3 regions of the Ignavigranum ruoffiae genome follow, and region 1 is predicted to be linked to each of the others. Evidence: predicted binding sites of a transcription regulator. Region 1 holds the regulator's gene; each other region holds the start of a gene.
What was found. Region 1 encodes Rex, which represses fermentation and respiration genes when NADH is low (regulators of the CRP and FNR family bind a similar motif). Its sites were predicted from a motif close to TTGTGAANTANTTCACAA; they were not measured.

Region 1 (3,291 bases):
TAGGCTTGTTGTTCTTGTTGTTGGCGTAAGGCTTTTTCTTTTAAATAATAATCATAATTTCCCGCATAGGTATGGAGGGTTTTATGACGTAATTCAATGACTTGCTGAGCCACTTTATTCAGGAAGTAGCGGTCATGGGAGACCAGTAACAAGGCTCCCCGATAAGACATCAAATAATTCTCTAGCCAAGCTAAGGTCTCCATATCCAAATGGTTGGTAGGTTCATCTAAGATGAGCAAGTCATAATCCGTCAATAAAGTCCGGGCCAAAGCTAGACGAGTTTTCTGGCCACCGGACAAGGAATTAACCGGTCTTTGATAGTCTTCTTCATAGAATATAAAACCATGTAAGACTGTACGGATATCAGATTCAATCGCGTAGACATTATTTTGAATCATCTGTTCTTGGATCTGATCATAGTGGGCTAAAGTCTGCTGATATTCTGGACTGTGGGTTCGGTCAGCTAAATCAGCCAGTTGATTCGCCAGTGTTTCGGCCTCGTCTCTTAAAGCTAACCGGTCTTTGAAGACTGTCATCATCTCATCCCAAATGGTCCGATTAGAATTGATCGCCACATGTTGTTCCAAATAGCCAATCCGTAAATTCTTAGCGGTGGTAATCTCACCTTCTGAGAGGGGTTCTTGTCCCATAATCTGTTCAATTAATGTAGACTTACCTGTTCCATTACGACCGACCAAGGCCACCCGGTCGCCACTTTGAATATTAAAATTTACCTGCTCATATAAGGTCACATCAGCGAAACGACGTGCCACATTATTCGCTTGCAATAGAATCATGATTTTCTCCTACTTCCCAATGGTTGTCGCCTCATTATAGCATGAGCGATTTAAGCTCGCAAAAAAGCTTAGAGCCTTTATATTTCTCGGTCAAAAAGCTTCAATAGCTAATATGTTAAAAGCGAACGACTTTGGGAAGAATTCACAAACTTAGGGAGCAACTGTCGCAATCCAAGAAATTATCTGCTATACTATGGAAGTTAAAAGGATAATAGAGATTGGAGTGTCGCAAATGCAACAGAACATACCGAGAGCTACCGCATTGCGTCTACCTATTTATCGTCGTTATTTACAGTATTTGCATGATGCAGATATTGATCGAGTATCATCCACAGAATTAAGTGCGGCGGTTAAAGTAGATAGTGCGACCATTCGGCGTGATTTTTCATACTTTGGTGCTTTAGGTAAACGAGGCTATGGTTATGATGTGGAATACTTGTTACAGTTTTTCACGAAGATTCTGAGTCAAGACCGCTTGACCAATGTCGGCCTGATTGGCGTGGGGAATCTAGGTCACGCTTTATTGAATTATAATTTTAGGAAGAGTTCTAATATTCGGATTGGTGCGGCCTTTGATGTTCGTGAGGAGATTGTCGGAACGATTCAATCTGGGGTACCGGTGTATTCGATGGATGATATTGAATATCAAATGGAACAACAACAACTTGATGTGATGATTATAACCGTTCCGGAGGAGTCCGCTCATGATGTGGTTGATCGCTTGATTAAAAGTGGCATCAAAGGAATTCTGAATTTTACTCCTTTGCGCTTTGAAGTTCCAGCCGGTGTTCATGTGCAGAATGTGGACTTAACCAATGAGTTGCAAACCTTAATCTATTTTATCGAAAGTGATTTATCTCAATAATGGTAACCGACGGGCTTAGGCCCGTTTTTTTATTTATTTAGAGGTTATGGCTTGCAATCTTGACCTAATTAGACTATTATAGAAGCATAGATTTAGCACTCAATGTCAAAGAGTGCTAAAGAAAAATTATCAATCATTGGAGGTTATTGTAAATGTTAAAACCCTTAGGAAAACGTGTAATCATTAAAGTGGCTGAAACAGAAGAAACCACAGCTAGCGGCTTCGTCCTACCTTCTTCTTCTAAAGAAAAAGAACAATATGGCGAAGTAATTGCCGTTGGTCCAGAAGTAGAAGCTGAAGACGGGGTTAAAGTAGGGGACCAAGTTTACTTTAAATCTTATGCTGGATCAGAAATTGAATACCAAGAAGAAAAATATTTAATCGCAGAATTAAAAGATTTACTTGCTGTGATTGACTAATCAAACAGATTATCAACAGAATACTGAATTAAAGGAGAGATTTATACATGGCAAAAGAATTGAAATTCTCAGAAGATGCACGCGCAGCCTTACTACGTGGGGTTGATATCTTAGCTGATACCGTCAAGACAACCATTGGACCTAAGGGTAGAAACGTGGTCCTTGATCAACAATTTGGTTCACCCATGATTACTAATGATGGGGTGACTATTGCCCGTGAAATTGAATTAGAAGATCGTTTTGAAAATATGGGAGCTCAATTGGTTCAAGAAGTAGCTTCTAAAACTAACGATGTTGCTGGGGACGGAACTACTACTGCGACCTTGCTGACACAAGCCATTGTCCGTGAAGGGATGAAGAATGTTACCTCTGGCGCAAATCCAGTGGGAATCCGTCGTGGTATTGAAAAAGCGACCCAAGTAGCTGTCGAAGCTTTAAGCAAGGCTTCTAAGAAAGTAGAATCTAAAGAAGCGATTGCTCAAGTCGCTGCCATCTCTTCTGGTGACCAAAAGATTGGTGAATTGATTGCCGATGCGATGGAAAAAGTAGGTCAAGATGGGGTTATTACCATTGAAGAATCTCAAACCATTGAAACAGAATTATCAGTGGTTGAAGGAATGCAATTTGACCGCGGCTACCTATCTCAATATATGGTCACTGATAATGAAAAAATGGTGGCTGATTTAGAAAATCCACTGATCTTCATTACCGACCGCAAAATTAACAATATCCAAGACATCTTGCCATTATTAGAGAACGTGATGCAACAATCTCGTCCACTCTTAATTATTGCTGAAGATGTTGAAGGGGAAGCTCTACCAACCTTAGTGTTGAACAAATTACGTGGTACACTTAATGTAGTTGCCGTGAAAGCTCCTGGTTTTGGGGACCGTCGTAAAGCGATGTTAGAAGATATTGCCATCTTAACGGGTGCTACAGTAATTTCTGAAGAACTTGGTTTCGAATTGAAAGATGCAACTGTAGAACATCTAGGTTCTGCTTCTAAAGTCAATGTAACCAAAGATAATACCACGATTGTTGAAGGTGGCGGTCAATCCGAACAAATTCAACAACGTATTGATCTCATTCGCGCTCAAACTGCAGAAACCAGTTCAGAGTATGACCGTGAGAAATTGCAAGAACGTCTAGCGAAATTAGCCGGCGGGGTGGCTGTGGTTAAAGTCGGGGCAGCTACCGAAACTGAACAAAA
Region 2 (3,291 bases), 390 kb from region 1:
ACTATAAAGGACGACAAGTCATTAAAGTCAAACAAAAATAAAACTGAATAATTGTTTAATTGCAAATTAAACGACAGACATACGAAGCAAAAAGATCCACTGACAAGTCAGCCAATTTCTCTATTGGCTAGCTTGGTGGATCTTTTATTTACGCTTAGCTGGGTGTAGTAGCGCGGATAAATCTTCTTAACTACAAGAAAGACAAGTTTACAAGAAGTATTTATTCTGCCAAGCGGATATTAAATAATGTTATGCAAACTAGTAAATAATCTTTAAATCTTTTAAGACAGCTTCAGCTTCGTTAAAGAGACTTTCAATAATTTCTTTACAAGGGCGAATTTCAGTAAACATACCCGCAACTTCACCGCACATTGGTGATCCGGTATTCATGTCGCCTTCATAAACCGCACGGCCAAGCGAACCTTCTGTCAATTTCATGAGTTCTTCTTTTGGTGCATTTTCTTTCTCTAGTTCATAGAACTTAACTAACATTTCATTGGCTAGGGAACGAACAGGGTCTTTCATTGAGCGACCTGTTACAATCGTGGCAGTGTCATTAGCATTAATAACGGCTTGCTTATAATTCTCATGAATTGGGCATTCTTCAGCAGTTAAGAAAGCTGTTCCGACTTGAATACCTTGGGCTCCGAGGGCATACATAGCCACTACTGAACGGCCATCTCCAATTCCTCCAGCCCCAATGACCGGAATATCAACTGCATCAACGATTTGAGGAAGAAGTGACATGGTTGAGGTTTGACCGATATGGCCCCCAGCTTCTTGCCCTTCAGCGACTACCCCATCAGCGCCAGCAGCTTCCATCTTCTTCGCATGTTTAATTGAAGCAATGACTGGGAAGACTTTGATTCCCGCTTCTTTCAAGCTAGGAATATATTTAGCCGGCGATCCAGCTCCGGTAGTAACCAAATCAACTTTTTTCTCAATAATAACTTCGACTAATTCATCGCAATTATCAACTTGTAACATCAAATTAACACCGAAGGGTTTATCAGTGATTGCTCTTAAATCATCAATTTCTTGGCGCAGTTGATCGGCAGACATACCACCAGAAGCGATAATTCCCAATCCACCTGCTTCTGAAACGGCAGCAGCTAGTTTATGAGTCGCAATCCGAGCCATAGCCCCTTGAAAGACTGGATATTTTATCCCTAACATTTCACAAACCGTTGACATAACATACACTCCTTTTGTGTTATTTTTCACATTTTATGTTTAAATTATACACTTAGGATTTTTGCTTTTCAAGCTACAATATTTTGTTTTTGCTATATAAAACTTGCTAATTAAGTCCATTAAAATGTAAAAAAAGCCGATACAATCAAGTTTACATAGCATTCATAAGTGCTCGCCTACAAAATTGTATCCGCTTTATTAAATTATTTAATCACTTTATTAGAGAACCTTATTGAAATTGACTCGACAAAGGTATATGTGAATTATAGCACTTTACTGCTTGTTTTCCAAGTCCTGACGCTGTTTTAAATTCTCAAAAATTTGTACACTTTGGTCTTGGAGCATCTTGCCAATGTCAGTGTCCTTAACTTGTAAACGTTCAGAACGTTTTAATACCATCTTTTGTTCTGGCAGAATGGTGATGCGGTTCTCAATGGCATGTTTTTTATTCTTAAATGGATGGTGAGCTGCCAAATAAACCTCATGAGAATTATCAACCAAGGTATAGCCAGCAATTCCGGTAACTTTATTATATGCTTTAGCCAAGCCGCCATCGATTACTAACATTCGTCCATTGGCTTTGATTGGGTCTTCCCCACTCTTGGCTTTGACGGGCGTATGACCATTAATGATATATCCTGATTTACTTGAGCCAAATAGGTCCATCAAGCGAAGACAGAATTTCTCATCATTGCGATAGAAATAATAAACATTCTGAATTTCTTTATGGGTTTCTTTCTCGGCAATGTAATAACGTTCGAAAGTCTTCATGGTATGCTTACCAAAGAGTGACGACCCTTCGCCACACCAGAGATACCACATTAAATCAGTGGCAAAGTCTTCATGAGATTGGGGATCGGCCATTGCCTGATAAATAGCTTCTTGATAAAAATCCATCAAGGCCTTCCCTGAATAGCTTTCACCATTGAAACTAATCTCTTTTAGTGAACCATCTTCATTACAAGGAATGCAACCGTGGAACAATAAATTGCCATTATAAATCGTGTACATCGAGCCTTGATCAACTAGAAAATCAATATGTTTCTTTAAAGACTCACTATTTTGGAATTGATTCATTAAATCAACAATAATCAGCTCTTCATCTAAGGTCAATTCGTAAGGATTCTCATAATCAACCAAATCAAAGGCGCCATTAATGATGTCATAGGTGCGTTGATTGATAGTAATCGTCTTGCGATCTTCGGACAGCTTCTCAAGTAGTAGGCGATTACTTTGTTTAAACTCTGGTCGACGGTGGATAATTTGCCCCTCTAATTTGAATTGAATGATCGCAATCGCTTGGTGCATCTTGGAAATTGCAATTTGCTCTTCCACCGTATAATTGTCTTTCTCGGCTCCCCGTGGTCGGAACTCATCATTATCTTGATAGTATTTCTCTGAGAATTTACGTAAACGGTTTAAATTAATCCCATAATCGTCTTCCAACAAACGAGTATGTCCATAGCGCAAAGTAATTCTCAAGACAATCGCTAAACAAGCAAAATTGCGAGCCATCGCCCCCATCCAAATCAAATCATGGTTGCCCCATTGAATATCTAACGATGGCGCTTTCATCAAAGCTTCGATAATCAGGTCTGGTCGCGGCCCACGATCATAAATATCCCCTAAGATATGTAGATGATCGACCACAAAACGTTGAATTAAATAAGATAATACAACCGCAAAATCATAGGCTAAGTTCAAATCGATAATCATTGAAAAAATTGAATCAAAATATTCTTGTTTATTACCCGATTCATCATATTGATATAAAAGTTCTTCTAGAATATAAGCATATTCCTTGGGCATGGCTTTGCGGACTTTCGACCGAGTATATTTACTAGAAACATAACGTGTCACCCGAACTAATTGGTTTAAGAGAATCATCCAATCTTCATCATTATAATTCTTCTCTTTCAAAACCTCTTCGGGATAATAAATAATATAGCAGAGTTCCTTCTGACTCGCTGTCGACAGTTCCCCCCGAAACAATTCCGCGACTTTGATACTGATAATGCCGGAGCAATTTCTCAATATATGATCAAACGTTTCAAATTCCCCGTGCAAATCACTGATAAAATGTTCCGTAGCTTTGGG
Region 3 (3,291 bases), 510 kb from region 1:
TTTGGCCTTAGCCAAACCGTCTTCAGTGGAGTCTGCTTTTAAGATAGCGAGGACAGGGCTCAATTTTTCCCGAGTGAGCGGTTGTTTCGGTCCTACTTGATCACATTCTGCAGCTAAGATCACCGTATCTTCAGGGACTTTAATGCCGGCTTGTTCAGCAATCCAAACAGCAGGCATACCGACTACTTGCGAATCTAGATGAGCTTGGTCAACATTGGCCGAACCTGAACTTACACTAAACATAAATTTCTCTAATTTAGCTTTCTCACGAGCATTGACGAAATGAACATGATAAGTTTTCAATTCGTCAACCATTTCTTGATAGATTGCTTGATCAATGATGGCAGCTTGTTCGGAAGCACAAACCATCCCATTGTCAAATGACTTGGAGAGGACAATATCATAGGCGGCTTGTTTGACGTTGGCTGATTTCTCAATATAAGCTGGAACATTCCCAGCACCAACACCAATCGCTGGTTTGCCACAAGAATAGGCAGCTTTCACCATGGCATTCCCCCCTGTAGCCAAAATGGTGGCCACCTGGTCATGATTCATTAATTGGTTGGTTGCTTCCATACTAGGTTGGCTAATCCATTGAATACAGTCGTCAGGAGCTCCTGCAGCAATCGCTGCATCACGGACGATTTGGGCTGCATGAACCGATGATTCTTGAGCACTTGGGTGGAAAGAGAAGATAATTGGATTCCGTGTTTTTAAGGCAATCAAAGATTTAAATATGGCCGTTGAAGTTGGATTTGTGGTTGGGGTAATCCCGCAAATAATTCCTACTGGTTCGGCTACCAAAGTTAAACCTGTTACTTCATCTTCTTCAATTACGCCCACCGTCTTCATATTCCGCATCGAATTCACCACATGCTCACAGGCAAATAAGTTCTTGGTTGCCTTATCTTCAAAGACACCCCGGCCGGTATCTTCAACAGCATGACGAGCTAAGACATCATGCTGGTCTAAGGCAGCGACTGAAGCTTTGGCTACGATATGGTCAATTTGTTCTTGATTTAATTCGACGAATTCATCGAGGGCTACTTGGGCCTTGGCCACTAATAAATCTACTTCACTCAATTGTTCTGGCTGAATGCCACTTTCTTTAATTTTTTCAGTCATTTGAATCGCTCCTTTTAGAATTGCTTTTCAATAGTTTGTTAAATATTTCACATATAGATAATAAATCTTTTTGTGCATGTTTTCAAGATATTTTGCTTAAAAAGCCGATGAATACGTTTTCTATTTGAAAAATATAATTTTCGAATTTATTTTATTATTCTAAGTAGTCGTTTAATTGTTCATTTATTCACATTATAGACCAGTGTAAAAAAAGTGCTCCCCCTTTCAGAGAAGCACATTCGTCGTTTCAATTTAATTAATTATCTTCCTTAAGTTCAAAATCTGGTAACACTTGATAATCATCATCCGTCATGGCTTCAACCTGACCCATCAGATAACCTGAACCAACCTGAGAGAAGAAATCGTGGTTTGAGGTTTCCACGGAGATGCCATTCATTACTACCGGGTTGACAGCTTCGGCTGTTCCTTCAGGAAAGAGCGGTTCAAAGCCTAGATTTTGTAATGCTTTGTTCGCATTATATTTAACAAATATTTTAACATCATCGGTCCAGCCAACTTGATCGTAAAGTGTTTCGGTATAAGCCAATTCATTCTCCATCAAATCAAAGAGCAAACTAAACATCCAATCACGAATTTCAGCTTGTTCGTCTTCTTTCAGCTGATTATAAGCAATTTGGAATTTATAACCTAGATAGGTTCCGTGGACCGATTCGTCACGAATAATTAACTTAATAATCTCTGCGACATTGGGCAGTAAGTTATTACCCAAATACCATAAAGGGGTGTAAAAGCCACTATAAAAGAGGAAAGACTCTAAGAATACAGAGGCAATTTTCTTTTGCAAAGCATTGCCTTCTTGATAAATCTTATTAATGACTTGGGCTTTATATTGTAATTGGGGATCATTATTTACCCAATCGAAAATCTCATCAATATCGCGACTATCATTTAAAGAGATGAAAATCGTTGAATAAGATTTAGCATGAACGGATTCCATAAATAATATATTATTCAGTACGGCTTCTTCATGTTGTGTCCGCACATCATCTCGCATCACGTTGGCGCCTTCTTCAGACTGCAGTGTATCTAGGAGGGTCAAGCCGCCAAAGGCTTTATTGACCACATCGCGTTCGGCCCATGACAGGGAACGCCAATCGTCTAAGTCGTTAGAGACCGGAATACGGGTGTCTAGCCAGAATTGGGAAGTTAACTTCTCCCAGGTAAATTTATCCAAAGCATCTTCAAGTCGGTTCCAATCAATGGCCTTATAGTATAAATATGTCATCGCTATCCTCCTAAACTAAGCATGATTCACATTGATTAGCACCAATGATATCGCCATCTTCGGTATAAGTCCGTACATAATACAAGGATTTAATCCCTTTAGTAAAGGCATAGTTACGGAGCATATTTAAATCACGGGTCGTCATCTTACTTTGTAAAGGCGACTTCCATTCATACAGACCTTCTGGTAGCTCAGATCGCATAAACAAAGTCAAACTCATTCCTTGGTCGATATGTTTCTGGGCGGTAGCATATACGTCAATAATCTTGCGTTGATCCATATCATAAGCCGACCGATAGTATGGCAAGGTTTCATTGGATAAATAAGGCGCCGGGTAGAAGATGGCACCCACAGTCTTCTCTTGTCGGTGTTCAATGCGTTGGGTAATCGGATGTAGCGATGCCGAAGTCTCGTTAATATAGGAAATAGATCCATTAGGAGCTACTGCCATCCGATTTCGATGGTATAAGCCGGTCGCTTGAACTTGATCCTTCAAAGCTTGCCAATCTTCAACCGTCGGCACCGGAATATCTTTCAAGATTTCTTGAACTTTAGCAGATTGAATCTCAACCTCATCTTTCAAGTAAGTGTCAAAATATGACCCATCTGCATAAGCCGATTTCTCAAAATCATTGAAGCTTTCGCCCCGTTCTTGAGCAATCCGATTAGAGGCTTGCAAGGTATAGAAGTTGATTGAGCGGAAGATTGCATCAGTCAACTCTAAAGATTCGGCAGAACCATATTCAATTTGATGAATGGCAAAGAGGGTATGCAGTCCCATCGCCCCTAAACCAATCGTATGGTATAAGCGATTCCCTTTCTGAATCGTGGGTACTTCTTCTAAGTCGGTATGATCGGTCACAGTAGTTAAAGCACGCACTGCTGTCTCAATGGATTTAGCAAAATCTGGTCCCTCTAGC

Region 2: the regulator Rex is predicted to act here: its motif matches at 1,209-1,226, upstream of M0R79_RS06420 (nitronate monooxygenase).
Region 3: the regulator Rex is predicted to act here: its motif matches at 1,161-1,178, upstream of adhE (bifunctional acetaldehyde-CoA/alcohol dehydrogenase).

Annotation. Positions count from the first base shown of each region.
Region 1 is NZ_CP096206.2:1,749,986-1,753,276, reverse strand. Features, by position in the region: gene M0R79_RS08255 (ABC-F family ATP-binding cassette domain-containing protein) at 1-797, opposite strand, end outside; gene M0R79_RS08250 (redox-sensing transcriptional repressor Rex) at 1,030-1,662, shown strand; gene M0R79_RS08245 (co-chaperone GroES) at 1,815-2,081, shown strand; gene groL (chaperonin GroEL) at 2,129-3,291, shown strand, end outside.
Region 2 is NZ_CP096206.2:1,355,745-1,359,035, forward strand. Features, by position in the region: gene rpmF (50S ribosomal protein L32) at 1-41, shown strand, start outside; gene M0R79_RS06420 (nitronate monooxygenase) at 259-1,203, opposite strand; gene M0R79_RS06425 (fructose-1,6-bisphosphatase) at 1,468-3,291, opposite strand, start outside.
Region 3 is NZ_CP096206.2:315,190-318,480, reverse strand. Features, by position in the region: gene adhE (bifunctional acetaldehyde-CoA/alcohol dehydrogenase) at 1-1,125, opposite strand, end outside; gene nrdF (class 1b ribonucleoside-diphosphate reductase subunit beta) at 1,382-2,371, opposite strand; gene nrdE (class 1b ribonucleoside-diphosphate reductase subunit alpha) at 2,382-3,291, opposite strand, start outside.